Regions from separate parts of the Thermasporomyces composti genome, predicted to be linked through region 2. Evidence: riboswitches for the same ligand, from Rfam matches in the RefSeq annotation. Region 2 holds a riboswitch; each other region holds the start of a gene.
What was found. A riboswitch is a leader RNA that binds a small molecule or an ion and turns the genes downstream of it on or off. The one in region 2 is predicted to bind S-adenosylmethionine.

Region 1: linked by a shared signal. The riboswitch ahead of DFJ64_RS09565 (aminotransferase class V-fold PLP-dependent enzyme) and the one ahead of DFJ64_RS20225 (putative leader peptide) in region 2 are both predicted to bind S-adenosylmethionine.
Region 3: linked by a shared signal. The riboswitch ahead of thrC (threonine synthase) and the one ahead of DFJ64_RS20225 (putative leader peptide) in region 2 are both predicted to bind S-adenosylmethionine.

Annotation. Positions count from the first base shown of each region.
Region 1 covers NZ_QTUC01000001.1:2,201,541-2,211,317, reverse strand. The annotation lists gene DFJ64_RS09575 (alpha-glucuronidase family glycosyl hydrolase) at 1-2,967, shown strand, start outside; gene DFJ64_RS09570 (glycoside hydrolase family 43 protein) at 3,081-5,330, shown strand; SAM riboswitch class IV at 5,517-5,629, shown strand; gene DFJ64_RS09565 (aminotransferase class V-fold PLP-dependent enzyme) at 5,669-7,063, shown strand; gene DFJ64_RS09560 (ABC transporter ATP-binding protein) at 7,097-7,939, opposite strand; gene DFJ64_RS09555 (FecCD family ABC transporter permease) at 7,936-9,003, opposite strand; gene DFJ64_RS09550 (FecCD family ABC transporter permease) at 9,000-9,777, opposite strand, start outside.
Region 2 covers NZ_QTUC01000001.1:2,486,211-2,495,987, reverse strand. The annotation lists gene DFJ64_RS10755 (ABC transporter permease) at 1-811, opposite strand, end outside; gene DFJ64_RS20225 (putative leader peptide) at 1,013-1,090, opposite strand; SAM riboswitch class IV at 1,104-1,215, opposite strand; gene DFJ64_RS10750 (CehA/McbA family metallohydrolase) at 1,376-2,920, opposite strand; gene DFJ64_RS10745 (ABC transporter ATP-binding protein) at 3,091-4,950, opposite strand; gene DFJ64_RS10740 (ABC transporter ATP-binding protein) at 4,947-6,710, opposite strand; gene DFJ64_RS10735 (hypothetical protein) at 6,635-8,035, opposite strand; gene DFJ64_RS10730 (DUF4185 domain-containing protein) at 8,495-9,661, shown strand.
Region 3 covers NZ_QTUC01000001.1:1,489,100-1,498,876, forward strand. The annotation lists gene DFJ64_RS06495 (YbaB/EbfC family nucleoid-associated protein) at 1-310, opposite strand, end outside; gene DFJ64_RS06500 (dipeptidase) at 401-1,615, opposite strand; gene groL (chaperonin GroEL) at 1,737-3,362, opposite strand; gene DFJ64_RS20080 (FAD-dependent oxidoreductase) at 3,593-3,964, opposite strand; partial or broken gene DFJ64_RS06520 (phytanoyl-CoA dioxygenase family protein) at 4,521-4,943, shown strand; gene DFJ64_RS06525 (cold-shock protein) at 5,096-5,296, opposite strand; gene DFJ64_RS06530 (alpha-amylase family protein) at 5,604-7,229, opposite strand; gene DFJ64_RS06535 (ubiquitin-like small modifier protein 1) at 7,222-7,497, opposite strand; gene thrC (threonine synthase) at 7,494-8,768, opposite strand; SAM riboswitch class I at 8,782-8,950, opposite strand; gene DFJ64_RS19390 (hypothetical protein) at 9,093-9,263, opposite strand; gene DFJ64_RS06545 (DUF2178 domain-containing protein) at 9,350-9,760, opposite strand; gene DFJ64_RS06550 (helix-turn-helix transcriptional regulator) at 9,738-9,777, opposite strand, start outside.

The sequences.
Region 1 (9,777 bases), 280 kb from region 2:
ATCGGCGTCAACGGCACGGTCGTCAACAATGTCAACGCGAACGCGCACTTCCTGTCCTCCGACCGGCTGGGTGGGCTTGCCGCGCTCGCTGACCTGCTCCGCTGCTACGGGATCCGCCTCTACCTGTCGGCGAACTACGCGAGCCCGATGGTCCTGACGGCGAACGATCCGTCCCCGATCACCACAGCGGACCCGTTCGACCCGCGCGTCCAGCTCTGGTGGCAGGAGAAGATCGCCGAGATCTACGAGCTCATCCCCGACTTCGGCGGGTTCCTGGTCAAGGCCAACTCTGAGGGGCAGCCCGGCCCCCTGGACTACGGGAGGACCCACGCGGACGGCGCGAACATGCTCGCCGAGCGGATCCGCCCGTATGGCGGACTCATCTTCTGGCGGAGCTTCGTCCACGAAGGCTTCTCCGACTGGGCCGAGTACCAGTACCGGACCTTCGCGCCCCTGGACGGCGAGTTCGCCGAGAACGTCGTCGTCCAGACCAAGAACGGTCCTCTCGACTTCCAGGTGCGGGAGCCGGTGCACCCCCTGTTCGGCGCGATGCCGCGGACCAACCAGGCGATCGAGCTTCAGATCACCCAGGAGTACACCGGTCACAACGTCCACCTGTGCTACCTGGTGCCGCAGTGGAAGGAGATCCTCGACTTCGACACCAAGGCGCAAGGGGACGGGACGACAGTCGAGAGCATCGTCACCGGTACCGCCTACGGTCAGTCCCACGTGGGCATCGTCGGCGTGGCGAACCTCGGTGACGACCGCGACTGGACCGGTTACCTGCTCGGCGCAGCGAACACGCATGGCTTCGGTCGGCTGGCGTGGAACCCACGCTTGTCGGCCGAGGAGATCGTCCGCGAGTGGATTCAGCTGACGTTCACCCCGGACGAGGCGTTCGTGCGACCGCTGACCGACATCATGCTCGAGTCCTGGCGGACGTACGAGGACTACACCTCGCCTCTCGGGATGGGCTACCTCACGTTCCCGACCGGCTCCCACTTCGACCCGGACCCTCGGTCGACGCTCAACCAGTCCCACCACACCACCGCCGAGGGCACGGGCTTCGACCGGACGGTGGCCACCGGGAGCGGCTTCACCGGGCTGTACGCGCCGTTCTGGGCCGAACGGTACGAGTCGCTGGAGACGGTGCCCGACGAGCTGTTGCTGTTCCTGCACTGGGTGCCGTACACCCACCGTCTCCACTCGGGGTCGACGGTCATCCAGCACATCTACGACAGCCACTTCGACGGCGCCGAGCGTGTTCTCCGCATGCGCGAGACGTGGCGTGAGCTCGCCCCGCACGTCGACGCGCGCCGACACGCCGACGTCCTCGCGACGTTCGACGAGCACGCGTTCCACGCACGGCGCTGGCGGGACACCATCGTCTCGTTCTTCTTCGACTACTCCAGAATCCTCGACGAACGGCGTGAGTGGCTGCAGTACGAGTTCGGCAGAGGGACGCCGTTGCTGCTCGGCGGATGGCCGAACCGCCTCCCGCTGAAGGTCACCAACGCGACTGGGCAAGACCATCGAGTGACGGCGCGGCTACACGTGCCCGACGAGAGATGGTCGGCCGGCACCGCCGAGGCCGAGGTCGCCAGCCGGGCGGACGCAGAGATGACGTTGCCGGTCCAACCTCCCCTGGTCGCCGACCAGCTCCAGCTCGCGGTCGCGATGACCCCAGCCGTCGAGGTGCTGGGCACCGCCGGTCACCCCACGATCGTCACGCCCGCCGGCCGTCGCTGTCACATCGCCCTTGACGCGGGCTCGGGATCGAGTCCACTGGTGCCCGGCTACCAGCGCCTGACGCCGGAGACCATGTGGGATCCGGCGCGCGGGTACGGGTGGATCGGCCGCACGCCGCAGTCCCGCGACCGCGGTGACGCCTGGGACGCGCTACGACGGGACTTCTGTGGCGACACCGCACCCTGCACGCTGCGGCTCGCGATCCCACCGGGGATCCATGAGACGGCTGTCCTGGTCGGCGACGGTGGCCCCGACGTCTGGCCGACGTTCATCGACGTGAATGGTCAGCGCGTCGCGGAGGGCGGCCGCATCCGTGGGGGCACGTTCGAGTGGCTTCGTTTCGAGCTCGATGGCGGCTCGGAGGGCCGGGAGGTCGACCTGGAGTTCTCCAGCGTCCCGGGCCGCTTCTGGCGGCTATGCGGCCTTGTCATCGTCAATCCCGACGCGCCCATCCCGCCCGCCGTCCTCACCGAGGTCCGCTCCAGCGGCGTGCTGTGGGCCGGCCGACCGAACGACGTCAGGGTGAGCGTGGCGGGGATGACCGACGAGCCGGTCGACGTCACCGTCGCCGTCGACGTCCCTGAGGGTTGGACGGCCGAGCCCGCCAGCGGCCGCGTTCCGGGTGGCGCGGAGGTGGAGCTGACGGTGCGGGTGACGCCTCCGACAGAGCCCACCATGGGCACCGTCGCTGTCCGCCTCGCGGAGGATCCCGACGGCGAGCAATGGACGGTTGACACGATCGTGGTGCCGGCACCCGACGACGCCGTGCTGGTTCTCGACGCCGGCAGTCCGTCAAGCCCGGTCCTGGAGGGATACCGGCGCCTGTCGCCGGAGGAGTTGTGGGACGCCGACCGTGGCTTCGGCTGGGTGACGGAGCCGCCGACGTTCCGGGACCGCGCGCGGCTGGACGTCCTGCGCCGCGACTTCGTGCTGGGGCGCGACCAGGACTACGTCCTGCGCCTCGCGGTGCCCGCCGGCGCGCACCGGGTCGACGTCCTCACCGGTGACGCCTACTCGCCCTCCGGCACGACCAGCGTCTACGAGGGTGACACGCTGCTGGGCAGCTCCGGGGACGAGATCATTCCGCAGGGAGAGTTCCGGTGGTTCTCGTTCACGCTGGACGGCGGTGAGGCCGGACGACTGGCGGATCTGCGACTCGTCGGGGCCCTGCGGGACCGGTGGTGGCGCCTGGTCGCCCTGGTGATGCGGCGAGCCTGATCGACAGCGATGACTCGTCGACGCAAGCGGATGTCGAGGCCGCGGTGGGCTGAGACCTCAGCTCGCCGACAACGGACACGGCGATGCGGTGGCCCGAGAAAGGGGATCAGCTGATGAAGCTCCGGCGACGGCTGTCGGTGTGGTGTGCGGCGCTCGTGCTCGTCCTGGCAGGCGCGGCGCCGTCAACCGCAGCCGACCAGCGGACCTACACCAACCCGTTGATGTCGAACTTCGCAGACGCGTTCTCGGACCCCGGGATCATCCGCGCGAAGGACGGCTACTGGTACGCCTACGCCACGACGACGGTGATGACCCGCGAGAACCAGCAGAACGGCGGACCGCCGTACTACATGCCGATCGCGCGAAGCGCCGACCTGGTGACGTGGGAGTTCGTCGGAACGGTCTTCAACGAGGACAACCACCCTGAGTGGAAGCCGTTCCCGGGTACGGGCTACTGGGCACCGGACGTCCGCTACGTGGACGGGACCTACTACCTGTACTACTCGCTTGCCGGTGGTGGCGACGCCGCCATCGGGCTGGCCACCGCCCCCACGCCAGCTGGGCCGTGGAGGGACATCGGCCGTCCGGTCGTCGACTTCGTTCCCGACAGCGAGGTCATGGAGATCGACCCAGCGCTGTTCGTCGACTCCGACGGCACGAAGTACCTGTACTACGGCTCCTTCCGGGAGGGCGGCATGCACGTCGTCCAGCTCTCCGACGACGGCACCCGAGCCGTGGGTGAGCCGAGACAGGTGGTGGCGGGCAACCGTGGGGAAGCCGCCTGGGTGGTCAAGCGCGACGGCTACTACTACCTGTTCTACTCCGGCTACGGGTGCTGCGAGGTCGACACCGGCGGCTACCCCGTGTTCGTCGGTCGAGCCACGTCCCCGCTCGGGCCGTTCGTCGACGCCGAGGGCGTACCCCTGACGGCGGACGCTCCGGGCGGCACCCTCGTCAACGCCACGACGGGAAGCAGCCTCGTCGGCACCGGCCACAACGCGACCGCCGTCGACCGCTCCGGACAGGACTGGTTCTTCAGCAACGCCAACAGCCGGTTCGACAACTGGGGTGGCCGTCCGACGGTGATGGACCGGCTGGACTGGATCGATGGCTGGCCCACCGTGCGCGCCGGTCAGTGGACCTCCGACACCCCGCAGCCGGCACCGGTCGGCACGTGGGACGTCGGCAGCACGTTCAACGACGGCGACCTCGACGGCTGGGTGACAGTCGGCACCGGTGCGTGGGGTCTCGCCCGCGAGCGGGATGCCGGAGGCTTCGTCCGAAGCCGTTCGGCCGCACCCCACTCACTGCTGCTGGTGAGCGAGGAGACCACCGCGGCCGACTACCGGGCCGAGGCGGACCTGCGGGTGCGCGGCATGGGCCGGGCTGGCCTGGTCGTCGGCTATGAGGATCACCGAAACTACGTGGTCGCCTGGCTGGACCCGTCGCGGCGCGCCCTCGTCGTCGATGTCGTCGTGGACGGCGAGGTCGTGAGGTCGGCGAGCGACCGCCTCCACGCAGGCTTCCGGTTCGACACCTGGCACGCGGTCACCGCAGAGGTCCGCGGGTCGTGGGCGACGTTCGAGGTGAGCGCGGCGATGGAAGGCAGCCCGCTGGCCGAGGTGAGCGTCGAGGTGCCGGAACGGCTCGGGAAACCCTCCCCCGTCGGCGTGGCGGCGCAGGGTCGCGGCGCGGAGGCCGACAACGTGGGTGTTACCGCGCTGTACGAGCCGGTGACCGCCAAGGTGCCGGATCCCACGGTGGGAGCGTTGCTGCCGGAGTTCAGCGACGAGTTCGAAGGCGCCGAGCTCGACGAGGCGTGGACGATCGTCGGCACCCCACAGTCGAACCCCGAGGTAGTCGGCGGCGCGCTGGTGTGGCCGACCCAGGCGGGCGACCTGAGGTCGGACGACCACGCGGCGGTGCTGCTGCGCGACGCGCCGGAGGGCACGTACACGGTCGAGACCAAGGTGCACCTTCCGCTCGGCACCGGGCCGCGCGGCTACGAACGGGCGGGCCTGCTCGTCTGGGGTGACCGGGTGAACTCCCTGCACGTGGCACCGACGTCCACCGGGACGACCCGGCAGGCGTTCTTGTGGGTCGGGCCGGCTGCCAGCCCGTGGCCGAACGCGATTCAGCTCGGGCCATCCGCCGACACGCTGTGGCTGCGGATGCGCCACACCATCCATCCGGAGACCGGCGAGCATCTGTTCCGGGCCGCGACGAGCCGCGACGGGGAGCACTGGATCTGGGGTGCGGTGTGGCACCTGCCAGCCGATGCCGAGCCCCGGGTCGGCTTGGTGGCCATGGGTGGTGAAGGGGTCACCGCGACCTTCGACTACCTGCGCGTGTACGGGCCGTAGCGGTCCGGACGACTGGCCGGCGCTGGCGGTACGAAAGCCCACCTGTGTCCACTTCGTAAGACAAGTTCTCATTATTCGAAACACGCCCGCGATGGCGGCGGCCGGTCGGTTACTGTGGCTCGCGGTCATGAGCGCCAGCGCGGGGCTCGACCGTCGACACCACCGCGCCCTTCGCGACGCGTGTCCTGTCGTCGGTGCGAGGCCCCGAAAGCCCCGGCTCGCTGGCCGGCAACCCTCCTCCGCGGTGGGGTGCTCCGGGTGAGGACCAGGCGTGCCACGTGGCACCGCAAGCGCGGACCCCAGAACCCTCGGGGTCCCTGAGCCCCGTGAGGTGTGGTGTGACTGCTCTCGACGTCCAGGTGAACTCCGCTGACCCCGCGTGTCCTGGCCAGGCGCCGCTGCTTCCCGTGGTCGGCACCGGCATCGAGGTCCCGCTCGTCACCGGCGACTCCCTCCCGTACGCCAACCTCGACTACGCCGCGAGCGCTCCGAGCCTGCAGTCGGTCGCCGACCACCTGAGCGAGGTGCTGCCGTACTACGCGAGCGTCCACCGCGGCGCCGGCTACACCTCCCAGGTCTGCACCGCGCTCTACGAAGGTGCCCGGGCCGACGTCGCGGCGTTTCTCGGTGCGCGTCCCGACGACGTGGTGATCTTCACCCGCAACACCACCGACGCGCTCAACCTGTTGGCACGGTGTGTCCCCGACGACGGCCCTGGTGGCGGCCGCGTCACCTTCCTCGACATCGAGCACCACGCCAACCTGCTTCCGTGGCGGCGAGGCCAACACCGCTGCGTCCTCGCCGGCACCACCCAGCGGGCCACGCTGGTGAGTCTGCGCGCGGAGCTGGAGGCGCGACCGGCCAGCCTCCTCGCCATCACCGGCGCGTCGAACGTCACCGGCGAGGTCTTGCCTCTCGCCGAGATCGTGGAGCTCGCCCACGCGGCCGGCGCCCGAGTCGTCCTCGACGCTGCGCAGCTCGCCCCCCACCGCAGGATCGACCTGGCGTCGTCCGGGGTGGACTACGTCGCGCTGTCCGGGCACAAGCTCTACGCGCCGTTCGGAGCCGGCGTGCTCGCCGGACGGAGGGACTGGCTCGACGAGGCCCCGGCATACCTGCCGGGAGGGGGTGCCGTCCGCGAGGTCACCCTCACCCACACCGAGTGGGCGGCCGCACCGCAGCGGCACGAGGGAGGCACCCCGAACGTCCTCGGGGCGGCGACCCTCGCCCAGGCTGCTCGCACCCTCTCCCAGCTACCGTCGGGCGCGCTGGAGGCGCACGAGGAGGCCCTCCGCACGGCGCTCACCGACCGCCTCAACCGGCTGCCCGGTGTCCGAACCCTGCGGATCTGGCGAGACAGCACGACCTCGATCGGGGTGGTGGCGTTCACCGTGGACGGGTACGCGCCCGGGCTCGTGGCCGCCTACCTCTCCGCTGAACACGGGATCGGCGTCCGGGACGGCAAGTTCTGCGCGCATCCCCTCCTGTCGCGCCTCGGCGCGCCTGAGGGGGCGGTCCGCGCGAGCTTCGGCGTCGGGACGACGCTGGACGACGTCGAGCGCCTCGCCGCCGCAGTGGAACAGCTCGTCACGTCCGGACCTCGCTGGAGCTACGACGTCGTCGACGGTCGATGGGCGCCGACACCGGACCCGCGAGGCCTTCCCGACTGGGCCGTCTCGACCACCGGCGCGGCTGACCGGGGCACGTCGCCATGTGAGCCGCTCACCGCGTGAGAGGTCGAGACCGGCGCGCCGGCGGACCGGGCCCTAGGACGCCGCCTGACCGGCTGCCGGCTCGGTCGCGACGCGAGCCCGCCGACTGGCCGGCACCACCAAGGGTGTCCCCGCCTCCGGATCCGCGATCACCCGGCAGGGCAGGTCGAAGACTCGCTCCACGAGCTCGGCCGTCAGCACCTGGGACGGTGGACCGGACGCGACGATGGCGCCGTCTCGCATGACGACCAGGTGGGTGGCGTACCGTGCGGCCTGGTTCAAGTCATGGAGCACGGCGACGAGCGTGCGGCCCTGACGTTCGTGAAGGTCCGCGCAGAGGTCGAGGACCTCGATCTGGTGAGCGATGTCGAGGTACGTCGTCGGCTCGTCGAGCAGGAGCAGGGACGTCTGCTGGGCGAGCGCCATGGCCAACCAGACCCGCTGCCGCTGACCACCCGACAGCTCGTCGACGAACCGGTCGGCGAGCTCGGCCACGCCGGTCGCCGCCATCGCCTCGGCCACGGCCGCCTCGTCGTCCCGTGACCACTGGCGGAGCAGCCGCTGGTGGGGGTACCGCCCGCGGGCCACGAGGTCGGCCACCGTGATGCCGTCAGGCGCGATGGGGCTCTGGGGGAGCAGACCGAGCCGGCGGGCCACCTCCTTCGTCGAGTAGGAGGAGATCGTCTGCCCGTCGAGGTACACCGCCCCACGGGTGGGTCGCAGCGTGCGCGCGAGGGCGCGGAGCAAGGTGGACTTGCCGCAGGCGTTCGGGCCGATGATGACGGTGAACGAGCCGTCGGGGATGACCGCGTCGAGCCCGTCCGCCACGATCCGCCCGTCGTAGCCGAGGGTGAGCTGCTCGGCCCAGAGCCGGCTCGTCTCGCCGTGACGCGTCATGACCGCCCGGACCTCCATTCCCGCGCGAGCAGCCAAGCCAGGTAGACACCGCCGACGGCCCCGGTCATGACGCCGACGGGCAGCTGTGTCGGCGCGAGCAGGCGTTGCGCGGCGAGGTCGCTGAACACCAGGACGCACGAGCCCATGAGGGCGGACGACACGAGCCCGACGCCTGGTTCTCCCGTCAGCCGGCGGGCGAGCTGAGGTGCCGCCAGGGCTACGAAGGCGACCGGCCCCGCCGAGGCGGTCGCCACCGCCGTGACGCCGACCGCCAGCACGATCAGGGCCAGTCGCGACCGCTCGACCGGGACCCCGAGCGCCTTCGCCACGTCGTCGCCCATCTCCAGCATGCGGAGTCGTCGGCCGAGCAGCAGGAGCGCCGGTACGAGGACGGCGAGCGCCGCCGCGACCGGGCCCACGTGCTCCCAGCCGCGGCCGTTCAAGCTCCCGGTGAGCCACGCCGCGGCGTACTGCGCGTCCACCACGTCGGCGCGGGTGAGCAGGTAGGAGTTGACGGAGGTGAGGAGCGCGCTCACCCCGATGCCGACCAGCACGAGCCGGTAGCCCTGGACGCCCCGCTTCCAGGCCAACACGTAGACCAGCAGGGCCGTCGCCAGACCTCCGCCGACGGCCGCGCTCGCGACACCCGCCGGACCCGCCTTGACGATGAGCAAGGCGACCAGGGCGCCGGACGCCGCGCCCGTCGTGAAGCCCACGATGTCCGGGCTTCCCAGCGGGTTGCGCGTCAGACTCTGGAAGACCGCCCCGCCGAGACCGAGAGCGGCGCCGACCAGCAGAGCCGTCAGCAGTCGCGGAAGCCGCAGGGTCACGACGATGAAGGTGCTCGCCTGGCTGCCGTCGCCGACGAGGGCGCGCACCACGTCGGGGAGCGGGATCGGGTAGTCACCCGTCGACAGCGTCACCGCGGCGCCGACGAGAGCGAGGAGCGCCAGGCCAAGGCAGACCGCCACGGTCCGCGCTCGAAGCCGGAACGACAGCCCGCCCACGCGGAGCGCGCGGCCCGGCAGGCGAGGATCAGCGTGCTGGGCGGTGACCACCGTCATAGCTGCGCGATCCTCCGTCGGCGTACCAAGGAGAGGAAGACGGGCGCACCCACGACGGCGGTGACGATGCCGACCTCCACCTCTCCCGGCCGCGCCACGAGGCGGCCGACGACGTCCGCCGCGACGAGCAGGGTGGGGCCCAGCACCACCGAGTAGGCGAGGACCCAGCGCTGGTCGGGGCCGCAGATGGCGCGCGCGATGTGCGGGATCGTCAAGCCGACGAAACCCACCGGACCGACGGCGGCGGTCGCGGCGCCACACAACAGCGTGATCGCCACCGCTCCGAGCGCACGGGTGCGACCCAGGTGAGCGCCCAGCGCCCGGCCCGTCTCGTCGCCGAGGGAAACGGCGTTGAGCGCCCCGCCCAGGCCGAGCGCGAGCAGGCACCCGACCAGAAGGAACGGCCACACCTGGAGGAGAACCGTCTCGTCCCGTCCGGCGAGCGACCCGACCGCCCAGAACCGGTACTCGTCGAAGACGTCGGTGTGGGAGAGCGTGATCGACTGGATGAACGCCATGAGGGCCGCACTGATCGCGGTGCCGGCCAACGCCAGCCGGACCGGTGTCGCGCCGCCACGCCCCGCCGACCCGAGCAGGTAGACGACCACAGCGGCGGCCGCCGCCCCGACGAGGGCGAACCAGACGTACGACACCAGGCTCGTCACACCGAGGAACGCGATGGCGACCACCACCGCCGCCGCCGCGCCCGCGGTGATCCCGAGGATGCCGGGGTCAGCGAGCGGGTTACGGGTCAGCGCCTGCATGAGGGCGCCG
Region 2 (9,777 bases):
ACCGAAGTCGCGCGGGCGAGGGTCGCCACTTGAGGAAGACCTTCTTCTCCAGGAGGTCGATGGTGGAGACGCTGACGATCGAGACGATCGTGATGAGGATGATCAGGGCGAACGCCTTGGGCGTGTCGTAGAGTGCCGTCGCCTCGTTGAGGCCGTTCCCCAGGCCCGCGCGCGAGGCGACCATCTCGCCGAAGATGGCGCCGACGAGCGCGGACGCCGCTTCGACTCGCAGCGCCGCGAGGATCGTGGGGATCGCCGAGGGCAGGATCACTTTGACGATGATCTGCCGGCGTCGAGCTCGCAAGGCCCGAGCCACCTTCACGTGGTCGGGAGACGTCTGCTTCACCCCGGCGATGGTGTTGTAGACGATCGGGAAGAAGCAGAACAGGAAGACGATGATGACCTTGTGGGAGAGGCCAAGGCCGAACCACAGGGTCAGCAGCGGGATGATCGTCACCTTCGGCACCGCCATGAAAGCGGCGAGGAACGGTCGGAAGAAGTTCTCGGCGTGGGGCACCAGCACCAAGAACAGCCCGGTCGCGATCCCCCCGACGACCGCGAGGAGGTATCCGGTGATGAACTCCCGGAGCGTGACGCTGAGGTTGGTGTAGAAGTCCGAACCGCCGGCGAGAAGCTCCCCGATCTCGGTCACGACACTGGTCGGGGCGGGGAGGTAGAGGCTCGACACCAGCCCGGTTCGGACGAGAAGCTCCGCGACCGCGAGCAGCCCGAACAGCAGCGCCACTTGGCCAGCGACCAACGTCACGCGGCGGCGCTGTGATGCCGTCGACGGCACAGAGGTCGTCGTCATGCGCGGACTCCGTGAGAAATCGAGCTTCGTCAAGGGGACAAAAACGGACGAGCGGGAAGGTCGCGGCAGATAAGGGAAAATCGCTTTGTCGCTTGGAGGGCTTCGCTTCTGGGCCGGCATCAGGCGCGACCACAGCCGAGACGCCGGAACAGGCGGCTGACGTTCGTCGGCGACGCCTCGCGAGAAGCGGGGATGACGAGGTCAGCGACAACAGGACGCGCTGGCGACGCGGAGCAGATCGATGTGACGGCGGCGCGTGAACAACCTGTTCAGCACCATGACGCTCCTTCAGGATCGACGTTTGCCCGGACCGCCGTGGTCGGGCCGAGTCCTCACCCGGGGCACCCCACACGTCTGCGGGTTGCCGGCCAGCAAGCCGGGGCTTGACGCTGGCACTCGTGACTGCGCCTCGAAAGTACAGAACGTCGAGGCGGCTGGCAAAAATATGAGACGGACTTCTCATTGCCTGGACACGGCGTCACGGTCCGCCACCACGACGTCGTAACGCGTGTCGATCGTGACGAGCCACGTACATCCGCGAGCCTGAGCTCTCGACAGAGTCGATCAGGAACGGCCGAGGAAGATGGGATTCGTCATGGCCACCATCGCGTTCGGCGTCGTGCTGTTGAGCCCGCCGGACGCGCGCCGAACCTCGACGCGAACCCACTGAGTGTGTCTCGGGTAGGTGGTCCAGGTGAGCGTCCGCGCGCCATCGGCCGGAACGTCAGCGCTCACGCGCGGGCCACTCTGGTCAAGGATGCTCACCGTCGTCTCTGGGACCCCCGACACCCGCACCTCGACAGTGACCGGGTCTCCGATGTCGACCGGGAGCCGCTCACCGATCCCCGCCGACGTGCCGCCCGCCGACGCGGTGAAGCTCACCTCGACCTCCGCCGACTCGGCCAGGTAGCAGCGGCCCGCCTTCAGTCCGGCCAGCAGGTCCGGCGTGCGCAAGCTGTCGGCGAGGACGACGGTCTGCGGCAACCCCACCAGGTCGCCGGGGGACCCGTCACTGGGCGGGCGATGCGCGTCGGAGTTGCCGACCGCGGGGATCCAGCAGCCGCTGCGCAACAGCCCGTCCCACAGCGAGACGGCCTGCTCGTCGTCGGGCGTCCAGGGCCCATTCCACACCTCGACGAGGTCGGCGAGCTGGTAGCTGAACTCGTAGCCGCACGCGAAGCAGTTCGCGAACGGGTGCGCGGCGGTGACCAGGCCACCCAGGGCGTGCACCTTCGTCACGAAGCGTTGGAAGTCCTTCGGATCCCCGGCGCGGTAGCGCCAGTCGATCCAGCTGCCGGCGGGCAGACCGGTCGCCAGCCAGTGCCCGGACCGGGTGGTGATCTCCTCACCGTTGACGATCAGCAAGTCGTCGGTGGCGTACTGACCCCAGACCAGCTGGGCGCTGTGGGTGTTGTGCTCGGTGGAGACCACGAAGTCCAGTCCCGCCGCACGCGCGTCGGCGACCAGCTCCTCCGGGGTGCGCCGACCGTCGGAGTGGATGGTGTGCAGGTGCCCGTCGCCTCGGTACCACGCGCGGCCGCGCTCCTTGGCCGGCGCCGTCGTCGGCGCCGGGCTCGGCCGGAACGGCGCCCCCGGCGGTCCGAACGTCACGGTGATGTCGACGCGGTAGTTCATGCCTTGCGGCGCGACGGTGTACGGGCCGAGGATCACGTGCCACCGACCGGGCGTGATCGGACCGGCGATGTAGCCAGGTGTCGCCTCCGAGGCACTGATCGTGAACCGGTCGCGGAAACCGCCGGACCAGCCACGAAAGCCGCGAGGCGTGCCGACCTGGTGGCCTTCGGGTCCGAACATGCCGATGTCGAGGGCGTTGCCCCGGACACCCGGGGGCACGGAGGGTCGGTCGTAGGAGTACACGACCTCGATCTGACGCACCCCATGCGGCACGTCGACCGGGATGTAGTACCAGTCCGGGATGCTGGGCTGGAACGTCCCGGTCACCGTCTTCGTCTGTCGCGTCTCCCCGTTGGTCGGGGCGGCGAACGCGACCCCGGGAAGCAAGTTCCCCGGAAGCAGGTTGATGGTGGCGCCAGCCGCGAGCACCCCACCTGTACGAAGCAGGGCGCGCCGATCCATCGTCGCGGACATACCCCGGTCCTCCCCCCACGGTCGTGATCCTCGAACGACGCTAGATCAGCGTCGAGGCGACGAGTACGCCACGAGATGGCCAGGAACGGGCATCCTCATGAACTCGCGGCTGCCCCCGCTTCCGCCGCGCCCACGTGGCTCCGCGACGGCGGGGAGCCGTCACGAGGCACTCACCTCGTCGACGAGACGTCACCGGCTCGCCGCGCGTCCACGCGACGACCGTCCTCCTCCGCCTCGACGACGAGCTCCTCGTTCCACAGGCGGCGCATCTCCGGGCAGGTGAGCAGCAGGTCAGGCAGCGACCCTGACCCCACCACACGCCCGCGATCGAGCACCACCACCTGGTCGGCTCGCTCCAACGCCGCACGACGGTGCGACACCACGAGCAACGTCGCCGGACCACGGCCGTCCTTGGCCGCCGCCGCGATCCGATCCCAGAGCACCTGCTCGGTCTCGACATCCAGCGCGGACGACAGGTCGTCGACGACGAGGAGGTCGGGTGCGCGGACCAGCGCGCGGGCCGCCGTGGCGCGCTGCACCTGTCCGCCGGAGAGTCGGACACCGCGTGGGCCGACCACGGTGTCGAGCCCGTCGGGCATCTCGGCGAGGTCCCGGTCGAGTGCCGCCAGGGTGAGCGCCCGCTCCAGCTGGTCGCCGTCCGCCGGCCAGCCGAGGAGGAGGTTCTCGCGCAGCGTCTCCGAGAACAGGCGAGGCACCTGGCTGACGTAGGCGACCCGGTTGGGCACGAGGAACGTCCCAGGGTCGTCGACCCGCCGGCCATTCCAGGTGATCAGCCCGGCGTCCAACGGCAGCAGTCCCAGCAGAGCCCGAATCAACGTCGTCTTGCCAGCACCGACCGCTCCCGTGACGACGGTGAACGAGCCTCGCTCGATGCGCACGTCGACCGCCTCCACGCCACGGCCGTTCTCGGGATACCGCACGGTGAGACCACGCGCCTCGAGCACCTCGAGCGGATCGTCCCTGGCGGGCACGGCGGTCATCACCGGCGGTGGGTCCTCGGTGAACCAAAATCCGGTGTTCCGCGACAGGTCGTCGGCGTCCTCGTCCGCCGCCATCAACCGGGTGAGCCGCTCGATCGCCACCGAGGCCTGTGGCAGCCGGTACAGGATGCGGCCGAAGGTGCGCGGCACCATCATCAGCCAGCCGGCGTAGCTCGTGAACAGCGCCAGGTCGCCGACGGTGAAGTCGCCGCGGTGCATAGCAGAGGCCGCGAGCAGGAGAACCAGGCCGATGCTGAGGCCGACGGTCGCCTCGGTCGCGGTGTCGAGCATGTCCATCGCCAACCGGTCCTTGACAGCAGCCTCGCGGCGCCGCCGGTTGTGCTCGCGGAGACGCTCGAGGACGGCGGCCTCCGCGCCGGCGGTCTTGATCGAGAGGACGCCGGAGAAGATCTCGCCGACGAACGCCGTCACCGCGGCGCCCAGTCGGCGAGCACGCGCGTGGACGCGCCGGATCACCTCGTTCAGCAGCCGGGTCAGGACCACCAAGGCGGTGAACGGCAGCACCAGGACCAGAGTGATCACGGGGTCGATCGAGCCCATGATGGTGAACGCGGCGGTGGCCATCAGCACCGCGCTGAAGACGTCCACCAGGTTGTCGACCAGCATCACCAGGTCGTGGACGTCGTCCCGGAACCGTCCGATGGCCTCCCCTGACGAGTGTGGGAGACGGGTCGCCGCTGGGCCTCGCGAGGTGAGGATCGACCGCAGCACGTTGGCGCGGATGATCGTCGCCGTCTTGTTCCACCACGAGGTCCAGACGCTCATCGCGAGCCACAGCGTCAACCCTCGCGTGGCCTCCACGGCGACGAGCGCGGCACACAGCCACAGAGCGTCCTCGAAGCTCGCCGGGCGGTGACCGCTGAGCTGATCGAACAGTGCCTTGAGGACGAGCCCGGTGAGGACCGGGATGGAGAAGACCGTCGCCCACAGGAGGCCGCCACCCACGTACTCACGTGGGCTGTACGAGATGGCCCGAGCCGCCACCAGCAGGACCGACCGGATGTTCACGTGACCACCTGCCCCAGGCCCGCCATGGCCAGCAAACGCGAGAAGCGGCTCTCGGGATCGGCCACCAGGTCCTTGCGGAGGCCGTACTCGACCACCCGACCGTCCTCGATCACCGCGATCTTGTCGACGCGGGCGAGGGAGGACAGGCGGTGCGCGATGAGGATGCCGGTACGCCCCGCGAGCAACCGGTCCATCGCCGACTCGATCCGCAGCTCGGTCACCGGGTCGAGCCGGCTCGACGCCTCGTCCAAGACCACCACGCCGGGGTCGGTGAGGAACGCCCGAGCGAACGCGAGGAGCTGCGCCTCTCCTGCCGACACCCCGCTCGCCTGGGACCCGAGCACGGTGTCGAGGCCGTCCGGGAGGTCGGCGAGCCACTCCGCCAAGCCGACCTCGGTGAGCACCTCGGTGAGGCGTCGATCGTCGGCGAGCTCCGGACGGAACAGCGTCAGGTTGTCGCGGACGCTCGCGGCGAACAGTTGGACGTCCTGGGTGACCACGCCGATCCGCCGGCGTACCGACGCCAGGTCGGTGTCGCGCAGGTCGACGCCGCCGACCCGTACGGCACCCTCGGTCGGGTCGTACAAGCGCAGCACCAGCCGACCGATCGTGGTCTTCCCGCTACCGGTACGGCCGACCAACCCCAGCGTCTCGCCGGGCGCCAACCACAGGTTGACGTCGGACAGCACCAGCTCACCGTCGTCGGCGTAGGCGAAGCTGACCCGGTCCAGCTCCACGCTGAGCGGGCCTGTCTCGGGCAGTGGACGCGGGCTCGCGGGCTCGATGAGCGTCCGACGTTCGGCGAGCAGCTCGCCGATCCGCGCGACCGACGCCAGGGCCTTCTGATACTGCTGCAGCTGGTCGATGATCCGCTCGAACGGCGTCCGCACCATCTGCATGTACTGGAAGAGCAGGACCGCGGTCCCGACGCTGAGCGTGCCGGCCTGCTGTGTCCATGCCGCGAGACCGAGGACGATCGCGGTCCCGAGCGCGAACGCCGTGTTGGTGCCGGCGAAGAGCGCGCTCCCGATCCGCTCGGCCCGCAGGTCGGCCCGAAAGACGTCGGCGCTGGTCTGGTGAAAGCGGTTGACCACGTGCGCGCCGGCGCCGTTCGCCCGGATGTCCTCAGCGCCAGCGAGGCGTTCCTCGAGGTTGCCGAAGAGCGCTGCGAAGGCCTCCCGTACCTTGGTCGCCGACGGCACCGCCATGCGCTGGGCGCGCGCCATGGCGAGGCCGACCGCGGCGCAGTACACGACGAGGATCACGCCGATGCGCAGGTCGACGGCGAGGACGACGACCAGCACGCCCACCAGGAGCAGCAGGCTGGCGACGACGTCCATGAGGAACGCCACGACGAACTCGGCGAGCGCCACCACGTCGCCGTCCACCCGCTCGATCATCTCCCCCGGGGTCCGTTTGCCGTGGTACCCCATGTCGAGGCTGAGCGCGTGCTCGGCGAGTGTCTCCCGCAGCCGGTTGGTGCCGTCCCACGCCAACCGGCTCGCGAGCCAGGCGGTCACCATGCGCGCGGCCTGGCCAGCGATCGACAGCGCGAGGTAGCCCACCGCGAGCGTGATCAGGTGACGGACGGGCTCCCCCGCGATCGCTCCATCGACGAAGTCGCGTGTGAGCTGCGGCGCGAGCAGCGGCAGGACGGTGGCGACCAGGATCGCGACACCTAGGGCTACGGCTGAACGCCGTCCTGGCCACAGACAGCGCAGAACGGTGCGACGGGCGTGGGACGAGGTGGGACGAGACATGGGCGTAGCCCGACGCTACGCAGGCCCACTGACGCCCCACAACGGATTTTCCTCGTGATGGAGCCCTCACTGGTGGCTGTGCCAGGTCCGCAGATGAGTGGCGTGGGTGCGCAGGTACGCCCCCGGTTCGAAGAAGCGGTCGTAGAACTCGAGGTCGAGGTGGTGCGCCTGGAGGTAGGTGAGGATGAACACCGTGGGCACCGTGCCCGGGAACTTGCCGAACGTGCCAGGACGTAGTCGGCCTGGCGCGTGACGCACGCCTTGAACCGGTCGTCGTACACCTGGGCGCTACCGCGGAAGCCCGGGCTGTCGGTCCAGGCTCCTGGGGTGCCCGGGTGGAACGGTCCGCCCGGACCGAACTTGCGCTGGCTGAACGCCTCGACGGCCGCGGCCATGTCGGGATAGTGCGGAGGGCAGTACGCCTCGAAGACCCCGTCGCGACCGGTGGGGTTCGGAGTCGACCAGCGCTCGTCCACGTCGTACCGGAACCCGAGGCCCGGCACCTCAGGGTTTCCCGACGCGCCCAGCACCGTGAACCGGTCGATCCCATCGAACATCCAGCCACCGAGCCCCATCGCCTGCAGCATGAGCGGGCCCGCGTAGCAGGCGGTCGCGAGCTCGGCGGTGGCCTCGGTCAGTGCGTACTGCTCGGCGAAGGTCAGCGGGAACGGGTTGTCGAGATCGACCAGGTCGCCGAACTCGTCGAGGCCGGGGATCGCCCGGCGGTGCACGTCGTCGTAGATCACGTAGCCGTTCTGGAGCAGGAAGCAGAGCACGGCGATCAGGTGCTGGGCAATGTCGGCCACCGGGATCACCAGGAGGGATCCGGGAACGTTCACACACCAGTGGTTGTGCGCGTCCAGATACGGCTCCTCCCGCGGCAGGTACAGCCGCTCGTCGGAGAGCCGGCGCAGCCGGCTCCGGTGACGCTCGACCATGAGCTCCGGTGTGACCCGCTCGGTGGCCGGGTCCACCAGGGCACCGGCATCGCGGGTGGAAAGGAAGCACACGCCGGTGTCGTCGGTGAAGAACAGCTCAGCGGTGTGGATACCGGCCGCGGACGGGAAGGTCCGACCCGCCGCGGCGGCGGAGTAGCTGGGTACGTGCGGCGCGAGCTTGGGGTTGTGGGAGATCGCGTAGTGCCAGCCCGTGGTCCCGCCCATGGCGCTCAGCACCAGCATGCGCTCAAGCTCGGTCAAGGGAAGCGGGTCGTGTCGGGACTGGTACGCCAGGGGTCCGCTGGGGAGGGTGTCACCCATCGCGAACCGACGCGAGCGTCGTCCCAGCAGCGCCTCGACGAGCGGGAAGGTCGCGAGCTCGCGCACGGGGTCGGGGGGGTTCCGCCTGCTCGTCCGGACGACCCATCACACTCACCCCTTCGGCCTCGACGGCGGTCGGCGCGACCGACGCTCGTGGACCGCGGACCGTCTGGACCGGTACCCAGGCAGCGGTCAGGGCTCACCCACTGGCGGCGCGGGACACCGCTCGCTGGCGACCGCGCTGGCGCCACCGCACAAGGCCTCACGCTCCGATCGGCGTGCCCTGCGGCCACCCTCGGCGGTAGGCGATGCCGACGGCTCGGTCGAGGCGGCGTCGCCACCGAGCGTCGCCATCGACCATGCCATCGAGCATCGGCATCGACCATCGGCATCGACCATCGTCATCGACAGTCGTCATCGACGGGCGGCCGCTCCTGGCCTCCACCGACGACGGTGACCTGTTGACGCCGTCGCGGTTGCTCGGTGAGATCGTTCCCAGTCGTTTCGTCCGACCTGGAGTGGATCATGACGACGTCCGCCCGTGCCCTTCTCGCCGCGCCGGTCCTGCCCCTTGCCCTCCTCGTCGCCGCGTCACCACCCGCGATGGCCGCCGGTGACGACGTACCGGTCGCCGGCGGTCCCGGCGCCTGCCAGACCACCGGCAAGACCAGGCCCATCAAGGTCACCGGCGCGACACCGAACGTGACGTTCACCGAGGCGTTCCGCCAGTTCGGCAACAGCGGCGGTGGCTGGGACAACCAGCACGGCTGGGCCGCCGCCGACGGGACGTACTCGACCGAGCTTCCCGGCCACCAGGTGGTGTGGCTGTTCAACGACACCTTCCTGGGGCCGGTCAACGAGGACGAGAGCTTCCCCGAGAGCCCTCGCATGGTCAACAACTCCGCCGTCCTGGGCGGCCGCGACGGGCTCCCCGACACCACGGTGACCGGCGGAACCCAGGACGATCCCAAGTCCCTCGCCGGCGAGAAGTGGTACTGGAACGGCGACGGCATCGTCGACCGAGGCAAGCTGCAGGTCTTCGAGTTCGAGCAGGCCACGACTGACGACCCGCCGCCGTGGAACTTCGGCTGGGTGGCGACGGACCTCGTGACGTTCTCCAAGGACTTCACCGTGGAGAAGGTGACGCCCGTCCCGACCGACGGCGGCGTCCAGTGGGGCGTCGAGCTGCTGCGCTGCGGCGGCTACATTTACATCTACGGCGTCGAGTCGGTCTGGCTCGACAAGCACATGCACCTCGCACGCGCTCGCGTCGGACGGCTCACCGATGTGGCGAGCTGGGAGTTCTACGACGGCGACGGGTGGTCGTCCGATCCGGCCTCGTCGGCGCGGCTGGCCCGGAACGTGGGCGCCTCCTACAGCGTCACTCCCGTCGCTGGACGGTACGTCCTGACGACGAGCGACGCCCTGCTCGGGGACACCGTCTACGTCTCCATCGCCGACTCGCCGGTGGGGCCGTTCGACGAGCGGATACCGGTCTACGTCGCACCGGAGGCCTCGACCGGTGACTTGTACGCCCCGTACAACATCGCCGCTCACCCCTCGATCAGCCGGCCCGGCTCGCTGACGATCAGCTACAACGTCAACTCGTCGAAGGGGTTCGACGGGATCAGACCCAACGCCAACAACAACCGGCCACGGTTCCTCGACATCCACCTCGACTGGGACGAGTGACCCGGGCACACGTCGGACCTGGGACGAGGTTTCGCGAACCCGTCGAGGACGGACGAGTCAGGAAGACACGGCTGTCCCGCGGGTGCGAGGGAACATTCCCCGGCCGGCGCTCGTCT
Region 3 (9,777 bases), 1.0 Mb from region 2:
CCAGCTGACCGAGCACACTGTCAGGGCCCCAGCACTCACCGATAGCTTCCTGGCTCCTCTGCACGAGTGCCTCCTGAGCGTCGTTGATGGCGGTGAGGATTGCCTCCGCGAGTTCCTCGCTTCCGAGCCGTAGGGCTCGAGGGTCGATCGTGAGGCTCTTCACCTTTCCTCCGGACCCGACGACGACCGAAACCCGCCCATCGGCCGCCGACGCTTCCGCCTCCAGCGAGGACAGCTGTTCTTCCAGCTCCTTGCTGCGTTCGATCGTGCGTTCCGCTTCCTCGAGCAGTCGATCGAGCCCTGACGACATTCGGACATCCCTTCGGTCACGCGGACGATGTCACAGACGATACAGAGTCATGCACGGTCGTGAAGGGTCCCGCGTTCGGGCTGTGGACACTCAGCCCGTGCTGGGGCCGGGGGCGCGGTCTCCGTCGAGGTCCGCGTAGGTCGCGAGCGACGCGGGTCGGCGAGCCTGCAGGTCGCGGGCCACCGCTTCGGCGTCACGCAGCACGCGGATGACGTTGGCGCCCGCCAGTCGGACGAGATCCTTCTCCGACCATCCGCGCTCCAGCAGCGCCGCGAACAGCCGCGGGTAGCCGGAGACGTCCTCCATGCCGACCGGGAAGGTGTCGGTCCCGTCGTAGTCGCCGCCCAACCCCACGTGGTCGATGCCGGCGACCTCGCGGACGTGCTCGATGTGCGCGACGACGTCCCCGATCGTCGCGGCCGGCTTGGGGTGGTCGCGCCGCCAGACCTTGGTGAACTGCTCGAACGCCTGGAGGTCGGTGTGCTTGACCCCCTGTGCGGCGGCGGCCTCGGCAGCCTCCGCACGCCAGCGCGCGCAGGCCGGCGACACGAACTCGGGCACGAACGTCACCATGCACACGCCGCCGTTGTCCGGCAGCGCGGCCAAGACGTCGTCCGGCACGTTCCGCGGCACGTCACACACCGCGCGCGCCGAGGAGTGGGAGAAGATCACCGGCGCCTCGGACACCCGGAGCGCCGTTCGCATCGTGTCCGCCGACACGTGCGAGAGGTCCACCAGCATGCCGAGGCGGTTCATCTCCCGGACGACCTCCTCGCCGAAGCGCGAGAGGCCACGGCCCGGGTGGCGCGGCTCGTCGGTGGCCGAGTCGGCCCACGGCACGTTGTCGTTGTGCGTCAACGCCATGGAGCGGACGCCCAGGGCGTACATCATCCGCAGCGTCCCCAGGGAGCAGTTGATGGAATGACCGCCCTCCATTCCCAGCAGGGAGGCGATCCGCCCGGACGCGAAGACCCGCTCGATCTCGTCCGCCGTGGTGGCGAGTCCGAACGTGTCGGGGTAGCGGCGCACCATCGCGTGCACCGCGTCGATCTGCTCCAGGGTCGCGGACACCGCGTTGTCGCCGGTGAGTCGGCACGGCACGTAGACGGACCAGATCTGCGCACCGAGACCTCCCGCCCGCAACCGGGGGATGTCGGTCTGCAACGCCGGCGCTGGCTGGGCGATGTCGAGCCGGTCGAAGTCATAGCCGGCGTGGTGGCGCATCGCGATCGGCAGATCGTTGTGCCCGTCGACCAGCGGGTGGGCGGCGAGGAGCTCTTTCGCGCGGCGCAGGTAGTCGTCCATGAACGCTCATCATCCCGCAGGCAGCCGCCGCGAGCACGGACAGGCGAACGAGCACGGACAGACGAAAGGGCGGTCCTGGATGCCCAGGACCGCCCCTCGTGGACTGGCTGTGAGTCGAGACTCAGAAGTCCATGCCACCGTCCATGCCGCCACCGGCCGGAGCCTTCTCCTTCTCCGGCTTGTCGGCGACGACAGCCTCGGTGGTGAGGAACAGGCCGGCGATCGACGCGGCGTTCTGCAGCGCGGAACGCACCACCTTCGCCGGGTCGATGATGCCCGCCTTGATCATGTCGCCGTACTCGCCGGTCGCGGCGTTGAGGCCGTGGCCCTCCGGCAGGTTGCGGACCTTCTCGGCGACGACTCCGCCCTCCAGACCGGCGTTGATCGCGATCTGCTTGAGCGGGGCCTCCAGCGCCACCTTGACGATGTTGGCGCCGGTCTGCTCGTCGCCCTCCAGCTCGAGCTTGTCGAACGCCTTCGCGCCGGCCTGGACGAGGGCGACGCCACCACCGGGGACGACACCCTCCTCGACCGAGGCCTTCGCCGCGCGGACGGAGTCCTCGATGCGGTGCTTGCGCTCCTTCAGCTCGACCTCGGTGGCCGCGCCGACCTTGATGACCGCGACACCACCGGCGAGCTTGGCCAGACGCTCCTGCAGCTTCTCGCGGTCGTAGTCGGAGTCGCTGCGCTCGATCTCCGCCCGGATCTGGTTGACCCGGCCCTGGATCTGCTCGGGGTCGCCAGCGCCCTCGATGATCGTGGTCTCGTCCTTGGTGACGACGACCTTGCGGGCCTTGCCGAGCAGGTCGAGGGTGGCGTTCTCGAGCTTGAGGCCGATCTCCTCGGAGATGACCTGGCCACCGGTGAGGATGGCGATGTCACCGAGCATCGCCTTGCGGCGGTCACCGAAGCCCGGCGCCTTCACGGCCACCGACTTGAACGTGCCGCGCACCTTGTTGACGACCAGGGTGGCGAGCGCCTCACCCTCGACGTCCTCGGCGATGATCAGCAGCGGCTTGCCGGCCTGCATGACCTTCTCGAGGATCGGCAGGAGGTCCTTGACCGCCGAGATCTTCTGGTTGGCGACGAGGATGAACGGGTCCTCGAGGACGGCCTCCATCCGCTCCATGTCGGTAGCGAAGTAGGCCGAGATGTAGCCCTTGTCGAAGCGCATACCCTCGGTGAGCTCGAGCTCCAGACCGAAGGTGTTGCTCTCCTCGACGGTGATGACGCCTTCCTTGCCGACCTTGTCCATCGCCTCGGCGATGATCTCGCCGACGCTGGTGTCGCCACCCGCGGAGATCGCCGCGACCGACGCGATCTGCTCCTTGGTCTCGACGTCCTTGGCGGCCTGCGCGAGCTGCTCGGCCACTCGCTCCACGGCGGTGTCGATACCGCGCTTCAGGCCCATCGGGTTGGCCCCGGCCGCGACGTTGCGCAGGCCCTCGCGGACCAGCGCCTGCGCGAGCACGGTCGCGGTGGTGGTGCCGTCACCGGCCACGTCGTCCGTCTTCTTGGCGACTTCCTTGACGAGCTCGGCCCCGATCTTCTCCCACGGGTCCTCGAGCTCGATCTCCTTGGCGATGGAGACACCGTCGTTGGTGATCGTCGGCGCCCCCCACTTCTTCTCGAGGACGACGTTGCGACCCTTGGGACCAAGAGTCACCTTCACGGCGTCGGCGAGGGCGTTCATACCCCGCTCGAGGCCGCGCCGGGCATCCTCGTTGAACGAGATGATCTTGGGCATCTAGCTGGATCCTCCCCCAAGTCGGGTGGATGTCGTGTGGCCGGCCCGACGCCCGCGACGGACGGCCCCCACCACATCGGGGGCCTCGTCGAACCAACCTGCAGCGCACTGTCACTCGCGACCTTCGAGTGCTAAGGACGTGTTTAGCACTCGACTGGGGAGAGTGCAAGCTGACGGGAGCTCACGCCCGAGCAGCGTCGACCGCCACCCCCACAGCTCGACGTGACCGGTCAGGCACTCGTCGCACATGGGTCTGGCCCGCTTCCAGGACCCCGGCAGGTTGTGGCTGGCAACCGCGGTGAGCCACCCGAGCGGCGCCCCGCTCCCGGCAGCCGTGGCGGTGACGAACCGCCGCGCTGTACCACTTGGTACGTTTGGTCGCACCGCCCGGTGCACGTCGAGGACCATCTCCGCGTCCGCCAGCGTCGACGAGGAACGTCACAAGACCGAGCTCGGGGTCGGCCGACAGGACCATGCCGAGCCGGGTCGATCGACCCACCGCCGAGCCCGATCCGGTCGGGGAAGAACGTCCGACCGAGCACGTCATGCTGGGTCAGCGTGTCGTCACCCGCGAACCCTCGGTACTCCCGCTTCCCCAGGATCGCTGGTGAAGCTCAGCCTCTTGCCGTCGGGGCGAAGCCGGAAGGGCGTGCTGGCACGGCTCACCCCGCCGTTGATACGCGACATCACTGATCTCCTGCCGGTTGATCGCGTGTGACAGGCCAACCCGAAAGTCCTTGCTGCGAATGATCTGCCGCGGCACCGGGTCCCGGTGCGTCAGGTTTAGCGACAAGACCATCGTGTTCATGTTGGAAGGCGTAGCCTTCGCGAACCTGAGGTCGCCCTCGTCCTGTCGTCGCGCGAGCACCGGCTTGTTCTGCAACGTGTTGCTGGGACGAAGCTGGAAGTCGTCTCACCGGACATGACCTGGGTGAGGATGACCACGAGATCGGGGTTGACGGTGTAGACGACCCGGTCGATGCACGGCAGCTGTCGACCGTCCGGATCAGTCTTTCGGTAATACGGGTTCGCTCGAAGACGACCTGCACTCCTTCCCAACCGACCCGTGACACACCATGGGAGAACAGCGTCGGCAAGTCAGAGTTGCTCCACGGATCGGTCTTCGAGAAGAAGAGCCTTCCTTGACACCAGGACGTCAACTTCTGGCCCATCGAGCCGCCGCTGAACATCTCGATCTGGATGGCGATCGACGAGGTCACCACGGAGAACTCCTGTGTCCAGGTCATCCCCGGCTCCCATCGCGCGGTGGTGCCGCACGTGCCAGCGCGCGCCGACATGGCGTTCGGCGAGGAAGCCGATCCCGCCTACGTCAACTCCGATGCCGCCGTCGACATGATCCTGCGCCCCGGGGAGTTCTTCCTCTTCAACGAACGGCTCCTGCACCATTCCCACAAGAACACCTCGTCGAAGCGCCGAATGGGCTTGTCAGCGCGCTACACGGTGCCGTTCGTCGCGCTGCTCGACCAGGACGCTCCACCACTCTTCCCCGGGCACGCCTGCGTCGTGGTGAGCGGAACGGACCGCTTCTGCTTGAACCGCACGACGGCACCTCCCCGGTGAGTTGGCTCACCGGGCTCGTCGCGACGGTCGTGGGCGCGGGAGCGCGGCCACGAACGGACTGGGGTCCGCACGAGACGTGACCCTCGTACGGACCCCAGTCGGACACGGTTGCCGGTCAGTAGACGACGCCGAACGCCCCGCGCCAGGCCGAGCTAGAGCGGGCGCACGTCGTGCGCCTCGAGACCCTTGGGTCCCTCCACCGCCTCGAACTCGACGAGCTGGCCGTCGGAGAGGGTCTTGTAGCCGTCCATCTTGATCTTGGACCAGTGGACGAACACGTCGCTGCCGCCCTCGACAGCGATGAAGCCGTAGCCCTTCTCGGCGTTGAACCACTTGACAGTGCCCTGCGTCATGACCTCTCCCTCAAGGCCCCTTTCGGGTGACAGACCCGCCCGGCGCGGGCCTGGGTCGTCCTACCGCACCCGTCCCCAAGGGGAGGTGTTGCGATCGATCCGCGTGTTCCTACCGCTGTCGGTCAGGCGACAAACGCATGATCATGCCGACCAAGGCCGACCATAGCCGAACCCGCCGCGGCTGGGGAGGTCTTCGCCCTCGATTCGGACCAGATCAGGGCGATTGGCCGATTTCGGGTCGGCCGACCGTCCCAGGAGAACACGACCCGCGGCAGTCGGGGCGGTCGCGAGAGGAAGGCCGATGCCCTCAGGGAGCCAGCAGCCACGCCCCGGACGGCTCGATCCAGTCGTACTCGCGTTCTGTCGTACCGGTGCGCCACCGGGCCGGGGTGGTCGCGTGGAGCCAGTCCAAGGGCTCGACGCCGCCGGGCTCACCACCGTCGAGCGCCAGCCGGAGAGCGGCACGGAGGTCAGCGTCGACCCGTGGACTCCGTGCCGCTGGGTCCACCGACACGAACAGCGCGGTGCCCGAGCGCGCGACGAGGTCGAGGAACTGGCGGTTGCGCTCCCACGGCGTCTGGAGCGTGCACGGCACGCAGTCGGGGTCGACGACGAAGAACGTCCGATGCTGGGCGAGCCGGAACGCGAGCGTGTTCACGCCCATCCGCCGGGTGCGCTCCCAGTCGCGGCCGGAGGTGTCGTCACCGGTTCGCTGGACCTCCACCAGGCCGGCGGCGAGGTGGCCCACGGTGTTACAGCCGATGAGCACGGCGTCTCCGGCACCGTCGCGGATCGCCTCGTAGAGCCCCAGCAGCAGCTCGGCGTTGGTGCGGCTCCGGTCGGCGAAGTGCCAGCCGGGTTCCGTCATCGCCACGCCCATGGCGGGCCCCCACCTGCCGAAGGCGTCGAACGTCGAGAAGTCGTGCTTGACCAGCTCGAAGCCCCAGCCGACCAGCCGCGCCACGTCGTCGCGGATGGTCTGGAGGTTCTCCGCCAGGCTGATGTCTAACGGCTGCTCCTTGGCTGGCCTCGGCCCCGGTCGGAGCCGACGCGGGTCGTCGACGAACGACAGCGCCGCGGGCCGCATCCAGATCCCTGGCCGGGCGCCACGCGCGGCGATCGCGGCGGCGAGACCCGGCATGTCGTCGAACGTGCCTGGCAGGCCAGCGGTCCACGGTCCGCCGGGACAGGTGCCACCCGGGCTCCACCCGGCGTCGATGACGGAGAACGGCTTGACCGGATGGCCGTCAGCGAGCTCGACGATGGTCTCGGTGTCGGCGAGCACCTGCTCGGGGCCGAAGCCCACGCCGTAGGCGTAGTACCAGTTGTTGGCGCCGACGACCGGCTCGCGGACCGGCAGCGGGTCGGAGCACATCGCGGCGGTCAGTCTCCGCTGGAGCGCGTAGGGCGACTCCCCCGGTTGCCCGTCGACGGCGACCACGGTCGCGGCGTCCAGGACGCGTTCGCCCAGGCGCACGGGCGCCCCGCCGTTGCGGAGGTCGAGCCACAGCGAACAGCCGCGCTCGTCGACGGTCCAGGCGCAGAACGCACGCGGACGGACCCGCACTCCCATGCCGGTGGCGTGCCCCGACGCCTCGTCGTACGCCAGCCAGGACCAGGGCAGGACGCGGTCCGGCTGCAGGTGACGCCATTGCAGGTCGCCGTAGGAGCGCTCCCACGCGTCGCCGAGCACCAGGGTTGACGACGGTAGTCGGTGCCGCCACCGCAGGACGACTCGCGACAGCCCGTCGTGTCCGTGGGGTCGCGGAGGCGCAGCGACGACGACGGTGAGGCCCTCCGGCTCGGCCCGGAAGCTGATCTCGACGCCGGCCGTGGCGAAACGCTCACCGCGACGTCGCGCCCGCTCTCCCCCTTCTCGGTCCTCGTGGACGACGTACGCGGCGTCGGGCAGGGCGGGAGTGCGGTCAGCCACCCGCGACGGCCGGGATCACCGACACCTGGGTGCCGTCGGGCGTCGGGGTCTGCAGACCGGACGCGAAGCGGACGTCCTCCTCACCGACGTAGACGTTGACGAACCGGCGCAGCTTGCCGTTCTCGTCGAGGACCCGCGCGCGGATACCGGGGTACTTGGTCTCCAGCGAGTCCAGCACCTCGGCGAGCGTCTCGCCCTCGGCGGTGACCTCCGAGGCGCCCCCGGTGTAGGTGCGCAAGATCGTCGGGATTCGAACCTTCACGCTCATGCCAGTCCTGCCTCGATGAATGCGTCGTAGGTAGGCCGGATCGTCGCCTGCGGACCGACCTTGCCGGCGATCGCGTCCAGCGTCTTCAGGCCGTCACCGGAGTTGATGATGACGGTCTCGGCGTCCGGGTCGAGCTGGCCGGTCTCGACCAGCTTCTTCAGCGTGGCCACCGTGACGCCACCGGCCGTCTCACCGAAGATGCCCTCGGTGCGGGCGAGCAGCGCGATGCCCTCGATCACCTCGTCGTCGCTGACGTCCTCGACGCTGCCGCCGGTACGCCGGCAGACGTCGAGCACGTAGGGACCGTCGGCGGGGTTCCCGATCGCCAGCGACTTCGCCACCGTGTCCGGCCGGACGGGCGCCACCACGTCGTGGCCGGCCTTGAACGCTCGCGCCACCGGCGCGCAACCACTCGCCTGGGCGCCGAAGATCCGGTACGGCGTGTCCTCCACCAGGCCGAGCTCCACGAGCTCGCGCAGACCTTTGTCGATCTTGACGAGCTGGGCACCCGAGGCGACCGGCACGACGATCTGCTGGGGCAGGCGCCAGCCGAGCTGCTCGGCGATCTCGAAAGCCAGCGTCTTCGAGCCCTCGGCGTAGTAGGGCCGGACGTTCACGTTGACGAAAGCCCAGCTCTCCTGCTCGCCGGCGATCTCGCTGGCGAGCCGGTTGACGTCGTCGTAGGTGCCTTCCACCGCGACGAGGGTGCCGCCGTAGACCGCGGTGGTGAGGATCTTCTGCTGCTCGAGGTTGTGCGGGACGAAGACGACGCTGCGGATGCCGGCCCTCGCGGCGGCCGCGGCGACGGCGTTGGCGAGGTTGCCGGTGGAGGGGCAGGCCAGCACCGTGAAGCCCAGCTCGCGAGCGGCGGTGAGGGCCACCGCGACCACGCGGTCCTTGAAGGAGTGGGTCGGGTTGCCGGAGTCGTCTTTGATCCACAGGGTTCGCAAGCCGAGCTCTGCGGCCAGGTGGTCGGCGCGGACCAGGCGGGTGAAGCCAGGCTCGGTGTTGGGGAACGAAGCGACGTCAGCGGGGACGGGCAGGAGCGGCTGGTAGCGCCAGATGTTCTTGGGTCCTGCCTCGATCTGCTCCCGGGTGATCGTCGGGTAGTCGTAGCCGACCTCGAGAGGGCCGAAGCATTCGGGACAGGCGTAGTGGGCTCCCAGCGGCGTGGTCGCGCCACACTCTCGACAGCGCAGAACCGTCGCGTTACCGAAGGCTCCCGGACGAATGGTGTGCGTCTCGCGGGTGGCAGCGTAGGTCGTCGTCATTCAGAGGCTTCCTTCCTCATCTTTCTCACGTCGAGTCCGTGCCAGGGTCTGGCGCGGGTGACGCGAGCCGGAATTGGCACCGTGTCCGCCGCGGGGCCTCTGATGAACGCGAGACGCGCGTCGGCGGTCGGCCGGTTGCCGGGGCTTCATCGGGCCGGTCCCTCAGCCCCTCTGGATGAGTCCGTCCGTGTGTTGTGGTACGCCCGGTGTGGGCATGCGCAGGCGAGCCTAGCCGACAGGACGGCGACGACGACGTGGAGGTCCACGAATTGAGACGGCCGTCTCACGATGGGATCCGGAATCGGCGGTTCGCCCCTCCTCGTCTCAGCGCACGAGACACCGGCTCGTCTCAGGTGGCGTCGCGGTCGCGGCCGGCGACCGGAGCTCGACGTCCCGTGAGGGCACCTCATCGGTCGCGGACACACCCATCGCCAGCAGCGTCGGCCCGAGGACGGCCAGGAGCACCGACTTGAGCCACCACTGTCCGACCAGCATCGGCGCATCCCTTCCTGTTCGTGGCCTGCGCGCACCACGGCGCGAGCGGTGGCACCGACCGTCGAGACGGCAACGAGGACGCCGCGCTAGGAGCGGCGGTTGAGGATGAGCAGCGAACCCAGGTAGACGAGGCCCACAACGCCCCCGAGGAAGCCCCACAGGCCGCCATCCCCGCCGCGCGCCACGTTGACCATGAGCCCTCCCAGGATGACGAGGGCGAGGATGTTGAGCGTGTACACCGCCGCGCGCTGGTGCAGCTGGACGTGGCGCTCCTCGTGGATGTCGTCGCCGAGCAGCGCCACGGTGTCGCTGACGCGTGACCCGAGGACCACCACCAGCGCGGCGCCCGCCATGATGCCGAACATCACGAGCCCGAGTCCCGGCCGGCCGCTCGTGGCGGCCGCGGCGCCCATGCCGACTCCGATGACCAGAGCCAGCACCACCGCCGGCATCGAGATCCGCCGACCGGCCCGCCTACGGTTGGTCGTCGTCGACATGGAAAACCTCCTCGACG